Regions from separate parts of the Pantoea sp. CFCC18179 genome, predicted to be linked through region 3. Evidence: predicted binding sites of a transcription regulator. Region 3 holds the regulator's gene; each other region holds the start of a gene.

What was found. Region 3 encodes Fur, which represses iron uptake genes when iron is present. Its sites were predicted from a motif close to ATAATAATGAGAACNACTATCAA; they were not measured.
Region 1: the regulator Fur is predicted to act here: its motif matches at 2,895-2,917, upstream of ACPUC7_RS22155 (TonB-dependent siderophore receptor).
Region 2: the regulator Fur is predicted to act here: its motif matches at 2,598-2,620, upstream of exbB (tol-pal system-associated acyl-CoA thioesterase).
Region 4: the regulator Fur is predicted to act here: its motif matches at 1,824-1,846, upstream of fhuA (ferrichrome porin FhuA).

Annotation. Positions count from the first base shown of each region.
Region 1 is NZ_JBNBPM010000018.1:32,017-36,648, forward strand. It holds gene ACPUC7_RS22150 (ABC transporter substrate-binding protein) at 1-680, opposite strand, end outside; gene ACPUC7_RS22155 (TonB-dependent siderophore receptor) at 729-2,852, opposite strand; gene ACPUC7_RS22160 (MurR/RpiR family transcriptional regulator) at 3,260-4,171, shown strand; gene fetA (iron efflux ABC transporter ATP-binding subunit FetA) at 4,190-4,632, shown strand, end outside.
Region 2 is NZ_JBNBPM010000002.1:204,477-209,108, reverse strand. It holds gene ACPUC7_RS05580 (MFS transporter) at 1-1,175, opposite strand, end outside; gene exbD (TonB system transport protein ExbD) at 1,354-1,776, opposite strand; gene exbB (tol-pal system-associated acyl-CoA thioesterase) at 1,782-2,510, opposite strand; gene metC (cystathionine beta-lyase) at 2,771-3,961, shown strand; gene ACPUC7_RS05560 (DedA family protein) at 4,059-4,632, shown strand, end outside.
Region 3 is NZ_JBNBPM010000005.1:144,838-149,469, reverse strand. It holds gene nagE (N-acetylglucosamine-specific PTS transporter subunit IIBC) at 1-345, shown strand, start outside; gene glnS (glutamine--tRNA ligase) at 498-2,165, shown strand; gene ACPUC7_RS11995 (hypothetical protein) at 2,401-2,796, shown strand; gene fur (ferric iron uptake transcriptional regulator) at 2,856-3,305, opposite strand; gene fldA (flavodoxin FldA) at 3,660-4,190, opposite strand; gene ybfE (LexA regulated protein) at 4,327-4,602, opposite strand.
Region 4 is NZ_JBNBPM010000009.1:159,764-164,395, forward strand. It holds gene mrcB (bifunctional glycosyl transferase/transpeptidase) at 1-1,665, shown strand, start outside; gene fhuA (ferrichrome porin FhuA) at 1,883-4,090, shown strand; gene fhuC (Fe3+-hydroxamate ABC transporter ATP-binding protein FhuC) at 4,136-4,632, shown strand, end outside.

The DNA of each region.
Region 1 (4,632 bases), on a different contig from region 3:
CCACCGGCAAACGCGATTAAATCAGCCAGATTACCATGTGCAACGGTGGTACAACATTCGGCTTTCTTACCCAGATGCAGTTGCAGCATCACTTTGGGACGCGTGCCTTGATAACTCGCCAGTCGTTCACGAATACGCTGCATATGTTGCTGATAGAACGCAATAAAGCGTTCGGTTTTCGCTTCATCATTCAACGCTTTGCCCAGCGTGGTTAAACTCGCCACGGTATTTTTCAGCGGATCAACGCGGAAATCGAGAAACAGCACCGGAATATGGGCGGCGGCTAACTGCTGCATTAACTGTGAATTGTTCGGTGGCGTGCGCGCGTAAACCGGCAATATGACCAGATCCGGTTGCAACGCGATCACTTTCTCCACGTTAAGCTGAGAAAAGTTGGAATTGCCGATTTGCGTAATATTGGCAATTTCCGGGAAGGCTTTTACATAGCGATCCCAGGTTTGCTTATCAAGGTTGCGCAAATCCGCCGGCCAACCCACCACGCGTTTCGCCGGATTACCGGTTTCAACCAGCGCCAGGGTGTAAATCATCCGGCTTTCACCAATCACCAGGCGCTGCGGATTTTCGGGCACGTCAACCTCGCGGCCCAGACTGTCGGTGAGCATTTTGCTTTGCGCAAGCAGAGGCAGCATTAACAACGCTGCCAGCAGAATTCGTTTCATTACCGTTCTCTCTGATGGCTCCGCCCTAAGAGGACGGAGCAAATCACCTTAGAAATCCACCGACGCTTGCAGATACATCACGCGCGGCTCGCCTTCAATCACGCGCAGGTTACCGGCGCTCGATTCGTAGTATTCACGGTTGAACAGGTTCTTTACGTTCAACTTCAACTGCGTGTGTTTGCCCACCAGTTGGCTGTCCCACGCAATAAACGCATCCGCTACGGTATAGGCGGGCATCACAAAGCTGTTTTCCGGATCGCCAGCACGCGTGCCAACATAGCGACCACCGCCGCCGAGGCGCAATTCACCCGGCAACCACGAGAAACGCAGCGTATGGCTGAGATACAAGCTGCCCATGTTGGTCGGCGCGTTCACCAGACGATTGCCGACGTTGTCCGGATTGACGTTGTCAGAAACGATCTCTGTTTTGTCGTAGCTGTAGTTGGCTATCAAATTCCAATCCGGCGTGATCTCGCCGTTTAATTCCAACTCCGCGCCGGTGGAACGCGCTTTAGGAATGTTGCGCGTGACGCCATTAATGAAGATCGACATGTCGGTTTCATCGATGCGGTACAACGCTAACGTCGCGGCCAAACTCGGTGACACTTGCCATTTGGAACCCACTTCCCAGGTGCTGCCTTTTTCCGTTGAAGCCACATTACCGTTGTCATCGGTTTGCGTTGATGGTGTGAACGACTTGCTGTAGCTGCCGTACAACGACACTTGCGGTAAAACTTTATACACCACGCCGAGTTGCGGCAGGAAGGCGTTGCCGCGATCGTTGAGCGTTGTCTCGGGATCATTCCAGCCATTGCTGGACGTTTGCGTATAGCGCTGGAATCTGCCTCCCAAAACGGCAATCCATTTGTCAGTCAGATGGATGTTGTCTTTGGCAAAGATCGAACGGCTATACAGGTTAGTGCGCAGATTACTGATGCTATCGCTGTAGGTGCTGTCGCTCACCACCGGTTCTTCGCCGTACACCGGATCGTACATATTAAAGCTGCGCGAAACCGTGCCGCGATAAGAGCGGGCTTTGTAAGTTTCGTTCTGCTCGTAATCGACGCCAAGCAACAGATCGTGCTGCATTCCGGCGATCACCGGCGAGCCGCTGATATCCCACGAGGTGTATTCGGTCTGATGGTTGAAACCACGGTTGGCATCGGCACGGCGCGAGACAATCCCGGTGGTGGTGTTAATCGCGGTGGCGCGCACTTCATTACTGTCGTAACGGCGCTGCATCCAGCCGTAATTGAGATGCGTTTCCCAAACATCGTTGAGGTTGTAGCCGTAAGTCACGTTGAGACGTTTGTTCTTGCCCCACGCGTGGTTAGCGTTGTCATCGAGACGGCGATTGTAGGGAATATCTACCGGTTTGCCGCCGATAAACGCCGTGCCGCGATCATATGGCACGTCATATTTATACTCGACGTAACTGATGTTGAAAGATGCGCGATCGCCGTACCAACTGAGGGAAGGTGCCAATAACGTGTGTTCATTGACGCCAAAATTGCGCCAGTAATCTTCGCGCTGGCGTTCCGCCACCATACGAAAAGCAAAACCGTTACCCAGCGGCCCGGTAACGTCCACCATGCCGGTGCCGCCGCCAAAGCTGCTGGATTCGCCGCTGATGTGGGTGTTCCATTCATACTGCGGCTTTTTGCTCACCAAATTGATGATGCCGCCGGGATTGAGAATGCCGTACAGCAGCGAGGACGATCCTTTCAACACTTCCACATGGTCGATACTCGAATCCATGGTTAAGCCCTGATTGCTGCGCACGCCATCGATGAAAATCGATCCATCGGTATTCGAGCCAAAACCGCGCTTCACAAAACCATCTTCGGTGCCGCCCAGCGTGTTGCCTTGCGTCACGCCACTGACAAACTTCACCGCATCATTCAGGCTGGTGACTTGATAATCCTTGATCACTTGCGGTGTAACCACGCTGATCGATTGCGCGGTTTCACTGCGCGGCGTGTTGGTGCGCAAGGTGGCTGCCGCATCTTCCTGGTTATAGCTGCCGCTAGCCGCAGACTGATCTGCCGTAACGGTAATAGTTGAGTCGGCTGCTATCGCAGAAGTGCCGTACAGCAAGGTCGAAGCCAGTAAAACCTGAGAGCCAGAGCGGGTATATTTAACCACTGGTGAAAAGAAACAAAGATACTTCATTATTTTAAATCCGCATCAAAACAGGAATATTTAGAAGTCTGGATAGTAATGAGATTGATTTTCATTTACAACAAAATTGTTGTGTTTTATTAGCACGTTTGTGGATTTTTTAATTAAATAAATCGTTTTTTCGACAGTAGAAAAACATGAATGATTGCAACATAAAATTTAAATGTAGTTTTTTAATTTCATTTATTTCATGATGATAAAGACATTATGTAGTAGTGGTTGTAGTTTTTGTTGTGCTTTGTAATTTACACTACATTTTGCTGTTCGACGGTGGGTTATGTCGTGGCACATTTAGTTGATCGATTGTTTTGTCTTATTTTTACGCATTAAGGTTTTCTTAATCCTCGCGCCAATAATAGGGTTATTCCGGCGCATGCACTGAAAGGTATTGAACTGCCGTGACTCATTCCGCGCCGAAAACCCAGAAACGTCCTTATGATTTATATGGTGAACGTTTTCATGCCTGCAAACATCAACTCTCGCCACGCTTATTGAAGGTTGCGCACTACATCCATCAACATCGCAGCGCGGTGCTAGAGAAGACGGCGCTCGGTATTGCCATTGATACGCAAACCTCTGATGCCACAGTGATTCGTGCCATCCAGGCGTTGGGATTTTCGGGCTTCCGCGATCTCAAAATCGTGATGGCAGAATATTTAGGGGTGCAGCAACGTTCACCGGCGCGGGTGGCATCAACCGTCAATGAACTGGCGCAGAACGCGAAAGGCAGCGTGGATTTTGTGCTGGATAGCTATCGCATGAGCTGCGAAATGCTGGCGACAGCCGCGAATCGTGAAGCCATACAACAGGCGATTGACCTGCTGCAACAGGCGGAGCGGGTGGCTATTTTTGGCATTGGTGCGTCGGCGATACTGGCGGATTACACCGCGCGCCTGTTCAAACGCAACGGCAGCGCATCATATGTGTTGAATCGCACCGGCATTGCGCTCAGCGAGCAGATAGCTGACATGCGCCACGGCGATGTGCTGATTATGATGGCGCAAAAAAGTGCGCATCCTGAAGGCCGGGTGACAATTGCCGAGGCGCAGCGGCTCAGCATCCCGATTATTCTGCTGACTGCCGCAACCGATTCGATGTTCGCGCAACGTGCCGATGTGATGATTGAGATCCCGCGCAGCCGTGCCGCCGACAAAATGCCGGTGCATGCCACGCCGATGATCTGCCTGGAAATTCTGGTGCTAGGATTAGCCGCGACCGCGCCGATTGCCACCTTGAATAGCATGAACAAACTGTATGAAATCAGTAACGCGCTGACGCGACCCGGCGCGCGCAAATCGCAAACGCCATAAACTTTTTGGAAGATACCCATGACAACCCAATCCCTCTTGCTGGATGTGCAAGCGGTGAGCTACGCCATGCAGGGGCGCACGCTGTTAGCGCCGGTTTCGCTGCAACTCCACGCCGGTGAACGGTTATTGATGACCGGCCCGTCCGGCAGCGGTAAAAGCACCTTATTGAAGATCATCGCCTCGCTGCTGGAAGCCAGCGCCGGAAAAATTACGTTTGAACAGCGTGACATCACGACGCTCAATCCCGAACACTATCGTCAGCAAGTTTCCTATTGTTTCCAAACGCCGCAGCTGTTTGGCGAGACGGTATACGACAATTTGGCGTTGCCGTGGCAGATTCGTCAGCAGAAGCCAACACGTGAACAATTAGTGGCCTCATTGGCCAGCGTGCAGTTGGCGGCGGAGATGTTGGATAAAAACATTGAGCAACTTTCCGGCGGCGAGAAGCAGCGTGTCGGCTT
Region 2 (4,632 bases), on a different contig from region 3:
AGATAGCTTGAAACCGCAGGCGTAAAGCCGCCAAACAGCGCGGTTGCCAGGCTGTAAGCTAATGAGAAACCGGAGGCGCGCACTTCTGCTGGCATGATTTCAGCCAGATACACCACCATCGCACCGTTGTAGCTGGCATACAGGAACGACAGCCATAGCTCGGCTTCCACTAAATGCGCAAAGGTTGCCGATCCCACCAGCCAATGCAGCACCGGCCAGGTGGTAACGATCATCAGAATAGTGCAAACGATCAGTAACGGACGACGGCCAATGCGATCGGAAAGCGCGCCCATCACCGGCAACCAAAACAGGTTAGAAATCCCGACAAACAGCGTCACGAGGAAGCTCTCTTTGTCGCTCATCATCAATACCGTTTTGCCGAACGTCGGGGTAAATGCGGTGATCATGTAGAACATCACAGTGGTGGTGACCACCATCAGCATACCCGCCAAAACCAACGCCCAGTTCTGTCCCACCGAGCGCATAATCTGGCTCATGGAAGGATGGTGTTTACGCTGGCTGAACGCTTCAGTCTCTTCCAGCATGCGGCGAATGTAGAACAGGAACGGCACGATCATACAACCGACCACAAACGGAATACGCCAGCCCCATTCGGTGACCGCGTCTTTGGCTAACAGATGGTTTAAGCCCAATCCCAACAGCGCCGCGAAGATCACCGCGACTTGTTGACTGCCGGATTGCCAGCTGACGTAGAAGCCTTTGCGCCCTTTTGGTGCCACTTCCGCCAGATACACCGACACGCCGCCCAACTCAACACCGGCCGAGAAACCTTGCAGCAGGCGACCAAGCAGAATCAGAATGGGCGCAGCCGCGCCTAAGGTGGCGTAACCCGGCACCAGCGCGATGGTCAAGGTACCAACCGCCATTAATCCCAGCGTCAGCAACAGCCCTTTGCGGCGACCGTGGTGATCGATGTACGCGCCGAGGATAATCGCGCCAAGTGGACGCATCAGGAAGCCCGCGCCAAAAGTCATCAGCGTGAGCATCAAGGAGGCAAAAGGATCATCACCGGGGAAAAAGGTTTTGGCGATCGCCGTGGCGTAATAGCCAAACACCATGAAATCGTACATCTCAAGGAAGTTACCGCTGGTAACGCTAAAGATAGTTTTGGCACCGCCCTGCGATGACTTTTGTAAAGAGTGACTTGAGCTCATATTGTCCTTCCTGGGTTTTTCCCCCGTTGTAGCCTGCGGAGCCAGGAATAGATGTGATCTTGTTCACCATTGCAGTTTACAAAAGTACGACCAAGAGTAACAAGAAATTAACAAACTGGGTGCGGGATAAAAAAAAAGGTCACCATAAATGGCGACCTTACGCGTTCAGGAGGGAATGTTACTTCTTCACGGTTTCCATACCCATCAAGCCGATCTTCAGATATCCGGCTTCACGCAGTTGATCCATCACTTCCATCAAGGTGGCGTAATCCACGGATTTATCCGCCTGGAAGAAGATGGTGGTGTCTTTCTTGCCTTCGGTTTGCGCCGTCAGCACGTTCACCAATGTATCTTTGGTTACCGCGTCGTTACCGATGTAAATCTGCTTATCTTCTTTAATCGAGAGATAAACCGGCTTTTCCGGGCGCGGCTGTGGTGCGCTGGTGGAAGCAGGCAGATTCACGCGCACATCCACCGTGGCTAATGGCGCGGCAACCATGAAGATGATCAGCAGAACCAACATGACATCGATAAACGGCGTCACGTTGATTTCGTGCATTTCGCCATCGCCAACCGAGTCATCGTTTAAACGCATCGCCATAATACTTATCCTACGCGCAGTTTCTGTGCCGCCGCCGGACGGTTGGCTTCTTTCGCGGTATCGACGTTGCCGAGGTCAAGATCACGGCTTTGCAGCAGCATCACTTGCGCGGCAACATCGCCCAGCGAGGCTTTGTAGCTGGCAATCATACGGGCGAAGACGTTGTAGATGACCACAGCAGGAATCGCGGCAACCAGGCCAATGGCGGTGGCCAGCAGCGCTTCGGCGATACCCGGCGCAACCACCGCGAGATTGGTGGTTTGTGTTTTCGCGATACCGATAAAGCTGTTCATGATGCCCCAAACGGTGCCGAACAGACCGATAAACGGTGCGACGGAGCCGATGGTTGCCAGGAAACCGTTGCCGCGACCAGCATGACGGCTAAACGCCGCGACGCGACGATCAAGGCGGAAGCTGGTGCGCTCTTTAATGCCATCCAGATCTTCAGCACCCGCTGAGAGTTCTAGCTCATTCTTCGCATCATTGAGCAGTACAGCGCTGTGGCTGTTGCCTTTGAAGTTTTCAGCAGCACGGTAAGCATCGTTTAACGATCGGGCTTCGCCCAGCGCTTGGTGTTCGCGTTTCAGACGACGCTTCGCCCCGCTGAGTTCAGCATATTTGCCGAAGAAAATCGCCCAGGTGACGACCGACGCTAATAGCAGGCCAATCATCACAATCTTTACCACGATATCGGCATGCTGATACATGCCCCAAACGGAGAGGTCCGTTTGCATCAAATCACTGGCTACCACGCTGCATCTCCAACTTCTGTTGCACAGTTCACGATTGAAGCGCGGATCATAGCAAAAAAAACGCCCGAAGTGATAGTGGTTCTCATTACTATTTACAAACCAAAAATGTCATTCAATCCCACAATTTAGCTGATGTTTTACGCAATACTGGCCTCACTCTGATAATCAGTAATCAGGCTCAACCCCGTTCGCGGATTCGTGGTAACGTGGATGTTTTGTGGGAAATGTCAGGATAGGCAGTGATGGCAACGAAAAAAATTGATACCCAGCTTGTCACAGCGGGACGCAGTAAACGTTACACGCAAGGCTCCGTTAACAGCGTGATTCAACGCGCCTCCTCTCTGGTTTTTGACTCCGTCGCCGACAAAAAGCGCGCCACTGCCGGTCGTGCGCAAGGCGAACTGTTTTATGGTCGTCGCGGCACCCTCACCCATTTCTCGCTGCAAGATGCGATGACCGAACTGGAAGGCGGCGCTGGTTGTGCGCTGTATCCATGTGGTGCGGCGGCGGTTTCCAACGCCATTTTGTCGTTCGTCGAAGCCGGAGACCATATTCTGGTCAGCGGCGCGGTGTACGAACCGACCCAAGATTTCTGCTCTAAAATTCTCAGCAAGCTGAACGTAGCCACCACTTACTTTGATCACTGCATTGGCAGCGAAATTGGTGAACTGGTTCAGCCGAATACGCGCGTGGTGTTCCTTGAATCCCCGGCGTCGATCACCATGGAAGTACAGGACATCCCAGCAATTGTTGCCGCGGTGCGCGCTAAAGCGCCTGACGCCATTATCATGATCGATAATACCTGGGCGGCGGGCGTGTTGTTTAACGCGCTGGAGCATGACATCGATATTTCGATTCAGGCTGGCACCAAATACATCATTGGTCACAGCGATGCGATGATCGGTACTGCGGTAGCGAATGAACGCTGCTGGGCGCAACTGCGTGAAAATTCGTATCTGATGGGCCAAATGGTCGATGCCGATACCGCCTATATGGCAAGCCGTGGCCTGCGTACACTGGGCACGCGTTTGCGTCAGCATGAAGAGAGCGGTTTGCAGGTGGCAGAATGGCTGGCAGCACAGCCGGAAGTGGCGCGCGTCAATCATCCGGCATTGGCGCAGTGTAAAGGCCACGCATTCTGGCAGCGCGATTTCAGCGGCAGCAGCGGTTTGTTCTCCTTTATCTTGCACGAGAAATTGAGCCCTGAGCAGTTGGCGCACTATCTCGACCACTTCCATCACTTCAGCATGGCCTATTCGTGGGGCGGCTATGAATCGCTAATTCTGGCAAATCAGCCCGAAGAATTGGCGGCGATTCGCCCGGCGGGCGGCGTTGATTTTACCGGCACCTTGGTGCGTCTGCACATCGGCCTTGAACATGTCGATGATTTACTGGCTGACCTTAAAGCCGGCTTTGCACGCTTAAGAAATTAAACAGAAGGTAAACCACGCTGTGGCGGCGCAGAGAGATCAACGAATGCCATGCCACAGAAGGTTAAAATAGAATCCTTGTGACTCGATGGAATAGCTGATGGGTGTTTTACATGAGATTGTCCGGGCGCTTTGGCATCAGGATTTTGCCGCGCTAGGAAATCCAGATGTCGTGTGGATTGTCTACGGCGTGATGTTTTTGACGCTGTTTCTGGAAAACGGTTTGTTGCCGGCCTCGTTTCTGCCAGGCGACAGTTTACTGCTATTAGCCGGTGCCATGGTTGCCAAAGGCGTGATGGATTTCGTGCCCACCATTGTGATTCTGACTACCGCCGCCAGCCTCGGCTGTTGGTTGAGTTATCTGCAAGGGCGCTGGCTGGGCAATACCAAACTGGTCAAAAGCTGGCTCTTGCACCTGCCGGCGCAATATCACCAGCGCGCGTGGAATATGTTTGATCGTCACGGTTTGATGGCGCTGCTGGTTGGCCGCTTCCTGGCATTTGTGCGCACGCTGCTGCCAACCATGGCCGGGATTTCGGGCTTAAAGAATGGCCGCTTCCAACTGTTTAACTGGCTGAGCGGCTTATTGTGGGTTGGTATCGTGGTGACGCTCGGTTATGGCATCAGCCATGTTCCCTTTATCAAACGTCACGAAGATCAGGTGATGGCGATCC
Region 3 (4,632 bases):
GATAAAATCGTGGTGGCACCAACTGCCGGTACCGTGGTGAAAATCTTCAACACTAACCATGCTTTCTGCCTCGAAGCAGAAAATGGTGTCGAGATCGTGGTTCACATGGGTCTGGATACCGTGGCGCTGGAAGGTAAAGGCTTCACGCGTCTGGTAGAAGAGGGCGCAGTCGTAACCGCAGGTCAGCCAATCCTGGAAATGGATTTGGATTTCCTCAACGCTAATGCGCGCTCAATGATCAGCCCGGTTGTGGTTAGCAACAGCGATGATTTCGCCGGTCTGAATTTACTGGCCAGCGGTTCAGTAGTGGCAGGTCAAACCCCGTTGTATGAGGTTAAAGGCTAAGTCCTTGTGATTGACCCAGAAGGCAGGAAGCAATTCCTGCCTTTTTTGTTTTAAAACGACCAACAAACGGTTGTTTCCCTCCTGCGCTTTGTGGATCATACTCCGTTACTTCGTGGTACAAATCACCCGTTATAGTTTTTGAGGATTTTGAGATGAGTGAGGCTGAAGCCCGCCCAACGAACTTTATTCGTCAGATCATCGACGAAGATTTGGCGAGCGGTAAGCACAACAGTGTGCATACCCGTTTCCCGCCTGAGCCCAATGGTTACCTGCATATTGGCCATGCGAAATCTATCTGCCTGAACTTTGGTATTGCGCAAGACTACCAAGGCCAGTGCAATCTGCGTTTCGACGATACCAACCCAGTGAAAGAAGATCTGGAGTTTGTCGAATCCATCAAGCGTGACGTGCAATGGCTGGGCTTTGAGTGGAGCGGCAACATTCGTTACTCCTCAGACTATTTCGATCAACTGTTCAACTATGCGGTTGAGCTGATCAACAAAGGATTGGCTTACGTTGATGAACTGTCTGCTGACGAAATCCGTGAATATCGCGGTTCGTTGACTGCACCGGGCAAAAATAGCCCGTATCGCGATCGCAGCGTGGAAGAGAACTTAGCGCTGTTCCAGAAGATGCGCGATGGCGGCTTCGAAGAAGGTAAAGCCTGCTTGCGTGCCAAAATCGACATGGCTTCCAGCTTTATCGTGATGCGCGATCCGGTGCTGTATCGCATTAAGTTTGCCGATCATCATCAGACGGGCAGCAAATGGTGCATCTATCCGATGTACGATTTCACCCACTGCATTTCGGATGCGATTGAAGGCATTACGCATTCACTGTGCACCTTGGAATTCCAGGACAACCGTCGCCTGTACGATTGGGTGTTGGATAACATCACTATTCCAGTGCATCCGCGCCAGTACGAATTCTCGCGCCTGAATCTGGAATACGCGGTGATGTCTAAGCGTAAACTGACGCAGTTGGTGAGCGAGAAGGTTGTTGAAGGTTGGGACGATCCACGCATGCTGACTGTTTCCGGTCTGCGCCGTCGTGGTTACAGCGCGGCTTCAATCCGTGAATTCTGCCGCCGCATTGGTGTGACCAAGCAGGACAATATCGTTGAGATGGCGTCTTTGGAATCATGCATTCGTGACGATCTCAATGAGAACGCGCCGCGCGCCATGGCGGTAATGGATCCGTTGAAGGTGGTGATTGAAAACCTGCCAGCGGGTCACGAAGAGATCCTCACCATGCCGAATCACCCAAGCAATCCGGAGATGGGCACGCGTGAAGTGCCATTCAGCCGTGAAGTGTGGATTGATCGCGCTGACTTCCGTGAAGAAGCCAACAAACAATACAAACGTTTGGTGCTGGGTAAAGAAGTGCGTCTACGTAATGCCTACGTGATTCGTGCCGAGCGAGTGGCGAAGGATGAAGAAGGCAACATCACCTGCATTTACTGCACCTGTGATGTGGATACCTTGAGCAAGGATCCGGCGGATGGCCGCAAAGTGAAAGGTGTGATCCATTGGGTTTCCGCTATTCATGCACTGCCAGCAGAATTCCGCCTGTACGATCGTCTGTTCAGCGTGCCAAATCCTGGAGCGGCGGAGGACTTCCTCACCACCATCAACCCAGCTTCACTGGAAATCAAGCAGGGCTTCGTTGAGCCAGGTTTGCGTGAAGCTGCGCCAATGGCAGCGTATCAGTTTGAACGCGAAGGCTATTTCTGTTCTGACAGCGTCTACTCGCAGCCATCCAAATTGGTATTCAACCGTACCGTTGGCCTGCGTGATACCTGGGCAAAAATCGGCGATTAATTGTTTTTGTTTCTAGCACCATAAGATAACGAAAGGGCGAGCAATCGCCCTTTTTTATTGCCTGCATTTGGCCTCAAACAACCATTTATGCTGATTCGCTAATAATGTGCTAATTGCCTTTCTTGCGACTATTCTGACTTTAGCAAAATTAATCCATTTGCCAGTGTGAAAAACTTTTTTTCAGGTAGGCTATGCGCTCTCAGACGTTGCTCCGCGGGTTATCGAAGGAAGAAAAATGACAAGTCTCGCTCTGGAAGCCAAACACAGCGTGGTGGTTTTACATCAGCTTATCGAACGTATTTTTAACCAGGCAGAAGGTAGCGATGACAGCATTGATCTGTTTTTATCGCACTTTCATCCCGAATTTAAAATGGTGACGCCGCAAGGCAAACAGATGGACATCCATGAAATGGAAACGCTGTTTCGCCAGTTGCATGGTCAACGCGAAGGGATGCGCATTGCCACCAGCGAGCATGCCATCATTTCGCAGCAAAGCCAGGAAGTGACAATTCAGTATCGTGAATTGCAGATGATGAATGGCGTCAATCAAACTCGCATCTCATTGGCGGTGCTGGATTGCAGCACGCCGATTCCGCGTTGGCGCTATCTGCAAGAAACCTTCGTTGCCTAATTCAGACGTAAAAAAACCGGCTTAAGCGCCGGTTTTTTTATACTGCATAGCACACTCGATTATTTATCGTGGAGCGTATCGTCTTCGCGGCAGTCTCCCAGAGCACAGTGACCATACAAGTACAGGCTGTGGTTGCTGAGCTTGATACCGTGGCGAGTGGCAATTTCACGCTGACGCGTTTCGATTGATTCATCGCTGAATTCGATAACCTTGCCACAATCCAGGCAAATCAGGTGATCGTGATGATGCTGCTGAGTCAGTTCAAATACGGATTTACCGCCTTCGAAGTTATGACGGGTTACGATGCCCGCGTCGTCAAACTGGTTAAGAACGCGATATACCGTTGCCAGGCCAATCTCTTCGCCCATATCGATCAGGCGTTTATACAAATCTTCCGCACTGACGTGATGGGACTCGGGTCCGGGTCCCTGAAGCACTTCCAGAATTTTCAGTCTGGGGAGAGTGACTTTCAGGCCAGCCTTCTTCAATGCGGAGTTGTTGTCAGTCATGCGGATATTGTCCTGTTACTTTGCTAGTCACTTACGGCGCAGGGGCCTTGAATGTTTAGGTCAACGCGCATTCTCATTTGCGTCTCATTATAGAACTCAAGCAGTGAAATGAAAACCAAGGCAACGTCCTTAATCACCATTAGCGGTAAGGATAATGTCTCTAACGTCTTCAAGACGTTTGGTTTTTGGATTCCATTTCACTCAGCCTCATTCTACTGCCAGAGGAATAAGCGGATGACCATTGCGGGTATTCTACAGATTTGCGGGGAAAAGTTAAAAAACCGTAGCTATTATTTTTATAGGAAATTCCGTTGCCCGATGTGAGTCAGCGCCCACATCGGGAAGAGAAGGGAATTAGGCTTCGATAATCTCTTTCAATTGCAATTCGTCAAAGATTTGCTTCACCCACTTCTCAACACGGTCGTTGGTCAACTCTGGCTGACGATCTTCGTCAATCGCCAGGCCGAGGAAGTGTTTGTCATCCGCCAAACCTTTCGACGCTTCGAAATGATAGCCTTCGGTTGGCCAGTGACCGACGATCACCGCGCCGTTTGGCTCAATGATGTCGCGAATGGTGCCCATCGCATCACAGAAGTACTCGGCGTAATCTTCCTGATCGCCACAGCCAAACAGCGCAACCAATTTGCCGTTGAAGTCGATCTCTTCCAGCGTCGGGAAGAAATCATCCCAATCGCACTGCGCTTCGCCGTAATACCAGGTTGGAATGCCCAGCAGCAGGATATCGAAGGCATCGAGATCTTCTTTGGCGCTCTTAGCAATGTCATGCACTTCGGCGACATCTTTACCCAGTTGTTTCTGGATCATTTTTGCAATGTTTTCAGTGTTGCCGGTATCGCTGCCGAAGAAAATGCCTACGATTGCCATGAGTTAGGTAGCCTCTTAAATCCTGAGTGTGGAAGTCAGTCAATTGACTGCACAGATATGCGAATAATAGCAGACCGGGAAAAAGCGCGGAACTTGTAAAGCCACGACATTTGTTCCTGCGTGCGGTCTGCGCGCGTTACGACAGTTTGAGCTGCGCCAGCAGCATTTGTTCAATCAATTCGCTGCGGCTGATGTTTTGCTGGTCGGCCAGCGTGCTCAGCGCATCAACCGCCTCGCTGGACATTTTCAGCTCGACACGACGCAGCCCACGCACTTTATCGCGCTTGAGCTGATTACGTTTGTTGATACGCAATTGTTCATCGCGCGTCAGCGGGCTGGTTTTCGGGCGACCAGGACGCCGCTCGTCTGCGAAGAGATCAAGCGTTGTACGGTCTGTTTGTTCTTTTGCCATGGTTTGTAAAACTGAGTGGGCGCGAACGGC
Region 4 (4,632 bases), on a different contig from region 3:
TATATGGCGGTGATCATGGATGCGCGTTACAGCAAAGATCGCATCCTGGAGCTGTATCTCAACGAAGTCTATCTCGGCCAAACCGGTAACGATCAGATCCGCGGCTTCCCACTGGCGAGTCTGTATTACTTCGGTCGTCCGGTGGATGAGCTGAGCCTTGATCAGCAAGCGATGCTGGTCGGCATGGTGAAAGGTGCGTCGCTGTACAATCCGTGGCGTAACCCGAAACTGGCGCTGGAGCGTCGTAATCTGGTGCTGCGTCTGTTGCAGCAGCAGAACGTCATCGACCAGGAACTGTATGACATGCTGTCGGCGCGTCCACTCGGCGTGCAGCCGAAAGGTGGCGTGATCACGCCGCAGCCCGCGTTTATGCAGATGGTGCGTAACGAGCTGCAAGCCAAGCTGGGCGACAAAATGAAAGATCTCTCTGGCGTGAAAATCTTCACCACGCTGGATGCGATCTCACAGGATGCCGCCGAGAAAGCGGTGGTGGAAGGCATTCCAACCCTGAAGAAACAGCGTGGCCTGAAAGATCTGGAAACCGCGATGGTGGTGGTCGATCGCTTCAGCGGTGAAGTGCGCGCCATGGTCGGCGGTGCCGATCCGCAGTTCGCCGGTTACAACCGTGCGTTGCAGGCGCGTCGTTCGATTGGATCGCTGGCGAAACCGGCGACCTATCTGACCGCGTTGAGCCAGCCGAACAGCTATCGTCTCAACAGTTGGATTGCAGATGAACCGATCGCGCTCAAACAGCCGAACGGCACAGTTTGGAAGCCAATGAATGACGATCGTCGTTTCAGCGGCAAAGTGATGCTGGTGGATGCGTTGACCAATTCAATGAACGTGCCAACGGTTAACCTGGGTATGACATTGGGACTGGATTCGGTGGTCGATACCTGGACCAAACTGGGCGTGCCGAAAGATCAGCTGCATCCCGTGCCAGCGATGTTGTTGGGTGCGTTGAACCTAACGCCAATCGAAGTGGCGCAGGCGTTCCAGTCGATTGCCAGCGGCGGTAACCGCGCTGAGTTGTCGGCGGTGCGTTCGGTGATCGCGGAAGATGGCACGGTGCTGTATCAGAGCTATCCGCAGGCGCAGCGTGTTGAACCGGCGCAGGCCGCGTATCTGACGCTCTACACTATGCAGCAAGTGGCCGATCACGGCACCGCGCGTGCCTTAGGTGCGCGTTACCCGAATGCGCATCTGGCAGGTAAAACCGGTACCACCAACGACCTGATCGATAGCTGGTTTGCTGGCGTGGATGGCAAAGAAGTGGCGATTACCTGGGTTGGCCGCGATAACAACCAGACCTCGAAACTGTACGGTGCCAGTGGTGCGATGCAGCTATATCGTCGCTACCTCGACAATCAGGCACCAATGCCGCTGGTGCTGACGCCGCCGGAAGATATCACGCAGATGAACGTCGATTCTGCGGGTAACTTCATTTGCGGTAGCGGCAGCAGCACCTGGCGTTCGCTGCCGGTGTGGTCGTTGGATCCCAATGCGCTGTGCCAACAGCAGCAACAGCAGGTTCAGCAACAACAGCAGCAGTTGCAGCAACAACAAGAGCAGCAACAGCAACAACAACAGCAGCAACCGCAGAATGAGCAAAAAGACTCAGACGGCGTAGCAGGCTGGATTAAAGATATGTTCGGCAGCAAGTAATAAGTTGTTGAACCTCTTAAGGGCGCTGCGGCGCCCTTTTTTACGCCTGAAACTTTATTAATCGCGATCATAGATTTGCACGATCTGGCGGCAAACGCCGCGCTCGCGGGCATTACAAGTTGCGATTAAGGCGCGCTTTCGCCTAAAATCCGTGCGTCATAATAATCATTCTCGTTTGTATTCACCTGCATCGACATTTTTCGAGAGATCCCACTTTATGAATACACGAAACAATCCTTGTTCTTTGCGCGCGATTTCCACCCGACGCCCGTTAGCTTTATTGATTGCCCTGAGCATGGGCACCCTCAGCGCACAAGCGTTGGCCGAAGAGACTGTTGTGGTGAGTGCGGATGCCAATAGCACCGCGCCACAAGAAAGCGCGTGGGGCCCGTCGCCGACTATCGCCGCGAAGCACAGCGCCACCGGTACCAAAACCGACACGCCGATCGAAAAGAATCCGCAATCGGTTTCTGTGGTGACGCGTCAGGAGATGGACATTCGTCAGCCTAATTCAGTGAAAGAAGCGTTGGGATACACGCCAGGCGTCATGAGTGGCACGCGCGGTTCATCCAATACTTACGATCAAGTGATCATCCGTGGTTTCTCTTCAAGCGGCCAAAACCAGAACAACTATCTCGACGGCTTGAAGATGCAGGGCAATTTCTACAATGATGCCGTGATCGATCCTTACATGCTGGAACGCGTCGAAGTGTTGCGCGGACCTACGTCGGTGTTGTACGGGAAAAGCAATCCCGGCGGTATCGTTACCATGGTCAGCAAGCGCCCAACCACGGAAACCTTGCGCGAAGTGCAGTTCAAAATGGGCACTGACAATCTGATGCAAACCGGCTTCGATTTCAGTGATGCGCTGGACGATGACGGTGAGTTTTCATATCGTTTAACCGGCATGGCGCGTTCCAATAACGATCAGCAGGACAATGCCAAGCAGAAGCGCTACGCCATCGCACCGTCATTTACCTGGCGTCCAAACGATCGCACCAGCTTTACCTTCCTCTCTTATCTGCAAAATGAGCCGGAAACCGGTTATTACGGTTGGTTGCCGATGGAAGGCACGGTAAAACCGCTGCCAAACGGCAGTCGTTTACCGAATAACTTCAACGAAGGGGCTAATAACAACAGCTATTCGCGCTATGAGCGTATGGTCGGTTACGCCTTTGAACATAGCTTTGATGACACTTTCACCGTGCGTCAGAACCTGCGTTTCACCGAAATGAAAACCGCGCAGAAAACGGTTTATGGTCAGGGGATTTGTACCGCAGCCAGTTGCCCAACGGTTCCAGTAGGCGAACTCGACCATACCTTGCAACGCAATACCGTGGTGGATAATGAGCGTCTGCAAAACTTCACCGTGGATACGCAGTTAGAAAGCAAATTTGCTACCAGCGATGTTCAACATACTTTGCTGACTGGCGTAGATTTCCAGCGTATGCGTAATGACATCAATGCTGCGTTTGGTTCGGCCACACCAATGGATCTCTATAATCCGCAGCATGATGACTTTGATTTTGGTTCAGCGACGCCTTATCAGCTGAATGAGATGAAGCAAACCGGTCTGTATGTTCAGGATCAGGCCGAGTGGAATAAATGGTTGCTGACTATCGGTGGACGTTACGACTGGCTGCAACAAAACAGCGTAGTTCGCAGCGACAACGGTAGCGTTTCACGTAATGATAGCCAATTTACCTGGCGCGGCGGCATCAACTATCTGTTTGATAACGGTATTACGCCGTATTTCAGCTACAGCCAATCATTTGAGCCAAATGACTTTGATCTGTTCGGCACGCCGCGTCAAAGCTTTGCACCGTCGAAAGGTGAGCAGTACGAAGTTGGCGTCAAATACGTTCCAAAAGATCGCCCAATCGTCCTGACGGCTGCGCTGTATAACCTGACCAAAACCAACAACCTGTCCTCCGATCCTAACAATGGACTGAAACAGGTTCCATCAGGTGAAATTCGTGCGCGCGGTGCGGAACTGGAAGCCAAAGCGGCGCTTAATGCCAACATCAACATGATCGCTTCGTACACTTACACCGACGCGGAATACACCAAAGATTTCACCCTGAAAGGCAACACGCCGGTTCAGGTGCCGAAACAGATGGCTTCATTGTGGGGTGATTACACCTTCAATGAAGGGGCATTGAGTGGCTTTAGCGCCGGTGTCGGTGGCCGTTACATTGGTTCAAGCTATGGCGATCCTGCCAACACCTTTAAAGTCGGCAGCGCTGCGGTGATGGATGCGATGGTGAAATACGATCTGGGCCGCGTTGGGCTGTACGGTTCGAGCATCGCGTTGAATGTGAATAACCTGCTTGACCGTGAATACGTTGCCAGCTGCTTCCAGACTTACGGTTGCTTCTGGGGCGCGGGTCGCCAAGTTGTCGCTACCGCGACGTTCCGCTTCTGATACTGATAAAAAGGGCGCTCCGGCGCCTATTAACCAGGGATTATCATGCAGCATCCGCACCACGCAGAAACCACCTTCAGGCTGGATAACGTCAGTTTTCGTGTGCCAGGCCGCACGTTGCTGCATCCGCTGTCGCTCACCTTCGCGCCGGGAAAAGTCACGGCGCTGATCGGTCACAACGGTTCCGGCAAATCCACACTGCTGAAAATGCTTGGCCGTCATCACGTGGCGAGTGAAGGTCGCGTGCTGCTGAATGACGATGCGCTGGAAAGTTGGGGCAGCAAAGATTTTGCCCGTCAGGTCGCGTATCTGCCGCAGCAATTACCGGCGGCGGAAGGCATGACGGTGCGCGAGCTGGTGGCGATTGGTCGTTATCCGTGGCATGGCGCGTTGGGACGTTACGGTCAGGAAGATCGCGACCGCGTTGATGAGGCGATTACGTTGGTGGGATTGAAACCCTTTGCTCATCGTCTGGTTGATAGCTTGTCCGGCGGCGAACGTCAGCGCGCGTGGTTAGCGATGCTGGTGGCGCAAAACAGCCG